Regions from separate parts of the Desulforamulus hydrothermalis Lam5 genome, predicted to be linked through region 2. Evidence: a T-box and tRNA genes for the amino acid it is inferred to sense, from the RefSeq annotation. Region 2 holds a T-box; the other holds one or more tRNA genes.
The links. The T-box of region 2 lies ahead of metG (methionine--tRNA ligase). A T-box ahead of a tRNA ligase gene usually reads a tRNA of that ligase, here a tRNA-Met.

Region 1: it has a tRNA-Met gene. The T-box ahead of metG (methionine--tRNA ligase) is inferred to sense a tRNA for this amino acid. The anticodon was not compared.

What each region holds. Positions count from the first base shown of each region.
Region 1 covers NZ_CAOS01000004.1:9,927-13,205, reverse strand. Annotated here, with positions in the region: gene DESHY_RS04035 (FUSC family protein) at 1-130, opposite strand, end outside; gene DESHY_RS04030 (histidinol-phosphatase) at 217-1,029, opposite strand; gene DESHY_RS04025 (hypothetical protein) at 1,191-1,541, shown strand; tRNA gene DESHY_RS04020 (tRNA-Met) at 1,613-1,688, shown strand; tRNA gene DESHY_RS04015 (tRNA-Arg) at 1,875-1,951, shown strand; gene DESHY_RS04010 (helix-turn-helix transcriptional regulator) at 2,212-3,234, opposite strand.
Region 2 covers NZ_CAOS01000011.1:116,649-119,927, forward strand. Annotated here, with positions in the region: gene rsmI (16S rRNA (cytidine(1402)-2'-O)-methyltransferase) at 1-783, shown strand, start outside; gene DESHY_RS08755 (AbrB/MazE/SpoVT family DNA-binding domain-containing protein) at 837-1,097, opposite strand; T-box leader at 1,275-1,517, shown strand; gene metG (methionine--tRNA ligase) at 1,617-3,170, shown strand; gene DESHY_RS08765 (TatD family hydrolase) at 3,243-3,279, shown strand, end outside.

The DNA of each region.
Region 1 (3,279 bases), on a different contig from region 2:
CCGCACTGACGGCAGCAAAGACTTTAGGTTCAATTTGCAGCAGGGTGCATATATACATGGACAGGGCAACCGCAATTCCCGTTTTTAGTATTCTGGCACCCACAAAGTGAAATATCCCGGATAAAGGCATGTGAACAACCCCCCTATAAATCAAGGTAAGATTTGTTTTTTTATGTAAAAAGAAAAAGGCGCTCGTAATTTCAGCGCCTTTGCTTCTTAACCCAATGGGCGGGCAACTGCCTGCCGGTTTGAAAACACCTGTATCTCCCGATAGCCCACCCGTTTGGCCAAAGCAACGGCTTGCGAAAAATTCGCCCCTACATCCTTCGGGCAGTGGGCATCTGAGCTGATGACAATGGGTACCCCTTGTTTATAGCATGCTTCCAGCAATAACGGGTGAGGATATATTTCCCCCACCGGTTTCCTTAAACCGGCTGTACTGATCTCTATACATGTGCCGTTGGCCGCCAGCAGCCTGGCAACCCGGTCGTATAACTCCTTAAGAAAGTTTACATCTTCCGGTACATACTTAAAAATTTTAGCTAAGTCAAGGTGCCCGGCAATATCAAATAACTTGCTCTGTGCCAAACTCTCAACTCGTTCAAAATAAGCCAGCCAAACCTCCTCAACTTTTCTCCGGTTCCATTCCTCTTTCATCTCCGACAGGTCGATACCCCATTCATCAATCCAGTGTACCGAACCTATAACGTAGTCAAAAGGATAATTTTTAATAAATGCTTCTATTTCTTTTTCTTTGCCCGGAAAGTAATCCATCTCAATGCCAAACTTTACCCTGATTCCCGCTTGCCGGGCTTTCAGAATCATCTCTAAATATTCTTCCATTCTCTGGTTTTGCCTTGCTTCCACCCAATCATTCCAGAAAATATGACGGGTCTCTACAAACCTGTAAGCATGTTCTGAAATTCCCCACTCCTCAATCCCCGCCGCCTCGGCCCGGCGCGCAAACTTCGATAGCCATTCTACAGTGTATGGCCCTTGTTCCACATGAATATGATAGTCTGTTAACATTTTTCACCCACCTTGCAGTTCTATAAAGCCAATCATATAAGCAGTTAAGAAAAAAATCAATAAATTTAAACTGTATACATATTTAAGATAATGTTTTATTTGTCTAAATTTTTCTGATAAAATTAAATTGTGTTATTATCTTTCAGATTGGAGGTTTATTAATGTCCCACCTTACCAAAGACGATCTGGTTAATCTGCTCAACAGGTTGCGCCAGGATATGCAAAATGAAAACCAAATTCAGCCTGCCTCTATCACTGAGGAGGAAAAGGAATTGTTGAAAATGTATATTCCCATGCAATTGAGCGAAGAAAGCGCCAAACAAATGATGGAGATGCTGCATGAAATACAGACGGGTAAACGCCCCCCTCTTTCCGAACAGGAAAGAATTAAGCTAAATCAGAAGAACATGGATGAAAGCCTAATCAACTTCTTAAATAAGTTGGCCACAGCAGACCAGGATGAGTTGGCCGCTATTTATGAAATATGTGAGCGCATACGATCCAACCGTTGAAAAACTAACAAGGGTATGTCTCAAATAATATTTGACTTTACCTAAAAGTCCAGTTATAATAAGATGGTTGGCGCGGGATAGAGCAGTTGGCAGCTCGTCGGGCTCATAACCCGAAGGTCGGAGGTTCAAGTCCTCCTCCCGCAACCAGTAAATTAACTCTGCTAAAAGGCAGGGTTTTTCCTTTTTGATTGAAAAAGAAAACCTTCCACCGTGAGGCATAAATTTTACTGCCAAACTTTACCGGAAGTATAATCTGTTTATAAATAAAACAATAATTTTAGCTTGTATTTCGCAAAACCATATGTTAAAATATCATGTGTTGATTAAAAAAATGTCCCAGTAGCTCAGCTGGATAGAGCAACGGACTTCTAATCCGTAGGTCAGGGGTTCGAATCCCTTCTGGGACGCCAGTAAAATCAAGGCTTCTAGCAATTTTGCCAGAAGCCTTTTTCTGTGTCAGGGGAACAAATTTATTTGTTTATTTGCCACCCGTATAAACCTGCTTTTTCATAATTTGCTTCTTTCAATGCCCCCAGAAACCCTTTTGAAACGTCTATCGGAGACGGTCCAGAGGAACAGGCTGCAGCAGTAAATAGAAAAGCCGAACAACACAAGGATAGTAACCCTGTTTTTAACCTTTTCATAAAAAACCTTCTTTTAGGCACAGATCTCAATTTGCATCCCGATAAACCTGCCAAATCCCCTTCGCCAATTTACACATATCTTCTCTTAACCAGCCCGGTTCCAATACTTCTACATTATCCCCCCATTGGACAATCCAGGTTTTCATCTCCTTGATACCACAAACCATAAAGGAAACAATAATGGAACCGTCAGGCAGTTCTTCCTCCAGCACTTGCGAGGGATGGTAAATCAAATTCTTTACCCGGTGGGCTACCCGGTGGTTAAACTTTAGCCTAACCCGGCAGACCTCACCGTCGTTGATGACGCCCCAGCTGTGGGCCATGTATTTTTTTAAATTAAAATCGGCGGGATATTGGTACTTTTCTGAGGTATAGGGAAATACATCTCTAATTTGATCAACCCGGAAAACCCGGATGGCGTTACGGGTAAGGCATTTGCCCACCAGGTACCAGTTTTGCCGCTTGCAGATCAGGCCATAGGGTTCCACCACTCGTTCGGTTTCCCTCTGGCTGTGGGTGACAAAGTAGCGAATCTTGACTCTGTGGCAATCCTTTAAGGCCTGGACTAACTTGGAGAACATTTCACCAACCCGTTCCGGTTCCACCAGGGTTTCCTCCACCAGGTGGATACGGTTCTGCAGCTTTTCCACTGCCAACTCTTTGGGGTCGTAATGGTACTTGAACAAGGTAGATACCAACGCATCCTTTAATTCATTTAAATGACCCGTCAGGGCAGATCCCTTCTGCTGCAGCAGGCTTAAAAATAGCACCGTAGCCTTTTCCGGACTCAGGCTGGGTAAATAGCCAACTTCCAGGCAGTAGCAGGTTCTCTTGCTGCCCTCGATAACCCGCTCATGCTTTATTAAAGGGACTCTCATTTCATTCACAATGGTGTTTAAATCCCGGTGAATTTGCCGTTCGGAAACTTCAAACTTATCCATCAATTCTTTTACAGTTACCCCGCCATAGGGTGTTTTTTTATTAATGAGATCGATCATCATATTAAGCCGTAATCCCCGGGTGGCATCTTTCTTTGGCCGTACACTCATACCGGTACCTCCCGCCCTAATTCCAAATGGATATTCCATATGTTT
Region 2 (3,279 bases):
TTAAAAGAAGCGGATTGCATTGCTGCCGAAGATACCCGCCATACCAGAAAATTATTAAGTCATTACGAAATCCATACCCCCCTGGTCAGTTACCACTCCCACAGCAGCCAAAGCAAAGCGGATCACCTGATACAACGGCTGTTGCAGGGAGAAAACATTGCTCTGGTGGCGGATGCCGGCACGCCGGGCATTTCAGACCCCGGCGCCGAATTGGTGTGCCAGGCTCTGCAGCATGATATTGCAGTGGTGCCGGTACCCGGGCCGGTGGCTGCTATCGCTGCCCTGACGGCAGCCGGTTTGCCTACCCATAAATTTGTGTTTGAGGGTTTTCTTTCTAACCAACCGAAAACCCGCCGAAAACAGCTGCAGGCCCTGCAGGGAGAACAGCGCACCATGGTGTTTTACGAATCTCCCCACCGGCTGGCCGACACCCTGCGGGACATGCTGGCCATCTGGGGCGACCGGCCCTGTGCAGTGGCCCGGGAACTGACCAAACTGCACGAAGAATTCAAACGTGGTACCCTTGCCCGGCTGGCAGATTACTACCGGCAAAACCCGCCCCGGGGTGAAATCACCCTGATAGTGGGGGGGCTGCCCCCGGCAGAGGCTGCCGCCCGGCAGCAGGAGACCTGGGCGGAGCTTTCTTTGGCCGAGCATGTGGCATCCCTGGTAGACCAGGGGATTGCGCAGAAGGAAGCCATTAAGCAGGTGGCCCGGCTGCGGGGCCTGGCCAAAAGAGAGGTTTACGCCGCTGTCCATGGTGATGAAGGCCGTAAAGGATGAGCAAAGTAAAAGCGAGAGACACAGCCGGTCTCTCGCTTGCTACCTTTCTAACTCTAACCAACTTCTTTAGCGATGTTTTCTGCCATAGCGGCGGCGCATTCGCGGCAAACCATTTTGCCTCTGTAATGTTGTACGTCCGAAGCGTTACCGCAGAAAACACAAGCCGGTTCATACTTGCGCAAAATAATTTTCTCATTGTCCACATAAATTTCCAGGGCGTCTTTCTCGTCTATGCCCAGTGTGCGGCGCAGCTCAATGGGAATCACTACCCGACCCAGCTCGTCCACCTTGCGAACAATACCTGTGGATTTCATTCCGCTTCCCTCCCCATATTAGGCTTCGACAATATACCAAAATTTACTACAACTAATCATACCAGTGATACCCGTTACAGTCAATATTTTACTTTTAATTTTTGTAATAAAATGGTATAAATTACACTAAAACGGGAAAACTTGACATGGCAGTTTTTGTTGGTTACAATCGAAGTGATTAAAGCGATGATGGGGATGAGTAAACCGGGGTCGCCTTACAGAGAGCGGGGAAAGGTGGAAGCCCGCAGGAAAAGCCGGTTGAACATGGCCCCGGAGTTGCCGGTTCGAAGGATGTCAGTAGGGCCGGCCGGTGAAGCACCGTTAACTGCTGTGCCGTGCTGTTTAAGCACGCTGAGACTGCCGCCGCAAGGCGGTAGTGAATCAGGGTGGTACCGCGGGTTATCTGGCCTCGCCCCTGCCAGGGGGCGGGGTTTATTTTTGGCCAGGGGGAATTTTAAACTTAATTTGCCAGGCCCATTCATTTATTAATTAAATTAATTCAGGAAGGACGGATATACTTTGACAAAAGCCGGTTTTTATATTACCACACCCATTTATTACCCCAGCGACAACCTGCATATCGGACATGCTTATACTACGGTGGCGGCGGATGCCATAGCCCGCTACAAGCGGCTTACCGGCCATGAAGTCTGGTTCCTCACCGGTTCGGACGAACACGGACAAAAAATTGAACGGGCGGCCAAGGCCAAAAACCAAACCCCCAAGGAATATGTGGATCATATTGTTGAGGGATTTAAAAGGCTGTGGCAGCGCCTGGATGTCAGTTACAATGATTTTATCCGTACCACTGATGAACGGCACCGCAAAGTAGTACAGCAGTTTTTCCGGCAGCTATATGACCAGGGCGACATTTACAAATCGGCATACGAAGGGTGGTACTGCACACCCTGTGAGACCTTTTTCACCGAATACCAGCTGGCGGAGGGCAAATGCCTTGATTGCGGGCGGGAGGTAGAAAAAGTGCGGGAGGAAAGCTATTTCTTCCGGATGTCTAAATACGCCGACCGCTGGCTCAAGTTTATAGAAGAAAACCCGGACTTTATTCAGCCGGTTTCCCGCCGCAACGAGATGGTCAGCTTTGTTAAACAGGGTTTGGAAGACCTGTGTGTATCCAGAACTACCTTTGATTGGGGCATACCGGTACCCTTTGACCATAAACACGTAGTGTATGTGTGGGTAGATGCTTTAACCAACTATATTTCGGCCCTGGGCTATGGTACGCAGGATGACAGCCTTTACCGCAAATTCTGGCCGGCGGATATTCACCTGGTAGGAAAAGATATCGTACGTTTTCATACCGTTATTTGGCCCATTATGCTGATGGCTCTGGGTTTGCCCCTGCCTAAAAAGGTAATCGGCCATGGCTGGCTGCTGCTGGACAGCGGCAAGATGTCAAAATCCAAAGGCAATGTGGTGGATCCCCATGTGCTGGTGGATAAATACGGGGTGGATGCGGTGCGCTATTTCCTGCTGCGGGAACTGCCCTTTGGCTCGGACGGCCTGTATTCCGAGGAGGCTCTGGTGAAGCGTATTAATATGGATTTGGCCAACGACTACGGCAACTTGCTGTCCCGTACGGCCACCATGGTGGAAAAATACCTGCAGGGCGTTCTGCAGCCGCCTGCTGCTCCGGCAGGGCCGGATGCCGAACTGATTGAACTGGCCACCGCAACTCCCCGACTGGTGGCAGAATACATGGATAAATTTGAGCTGGCCAACGCCCTGGCCGCCATCTGGCAAATGATCGGCCGGGCCAACAAGTATTTGGAAGAAACCGCCCCCTGGACACTGGCTAAAAACGGTGAGACCGAACGGCTGCAGACGGTATTATACAACGTGGCGGAAGTTATTCGTTTTGCCACTGTTATGGCGTCACCCTTTATGCCCCACCTGCCCGCCCGCGTGTGGAACCAACTGGGCATAGCCGATCAACCGGCGCTGCACACCTTGGAAAGCCTGCGCTGGGGCAAACTGCCCGCCGGCACCGCGGTAAAACGAGGGGAGGTTTTGTTCCCCCGCATCGACCTAAAAACGCTGGAGCAGCAGGCCTGATCAGGCGGGCCGGGACGAGGCTGCAAAATTACTTGATACGTGAGGGAAATGGGGAGAACAGGAGGGTTTATTATGTTGATTGACTCCCATGCCCACCTGGATAACGAAC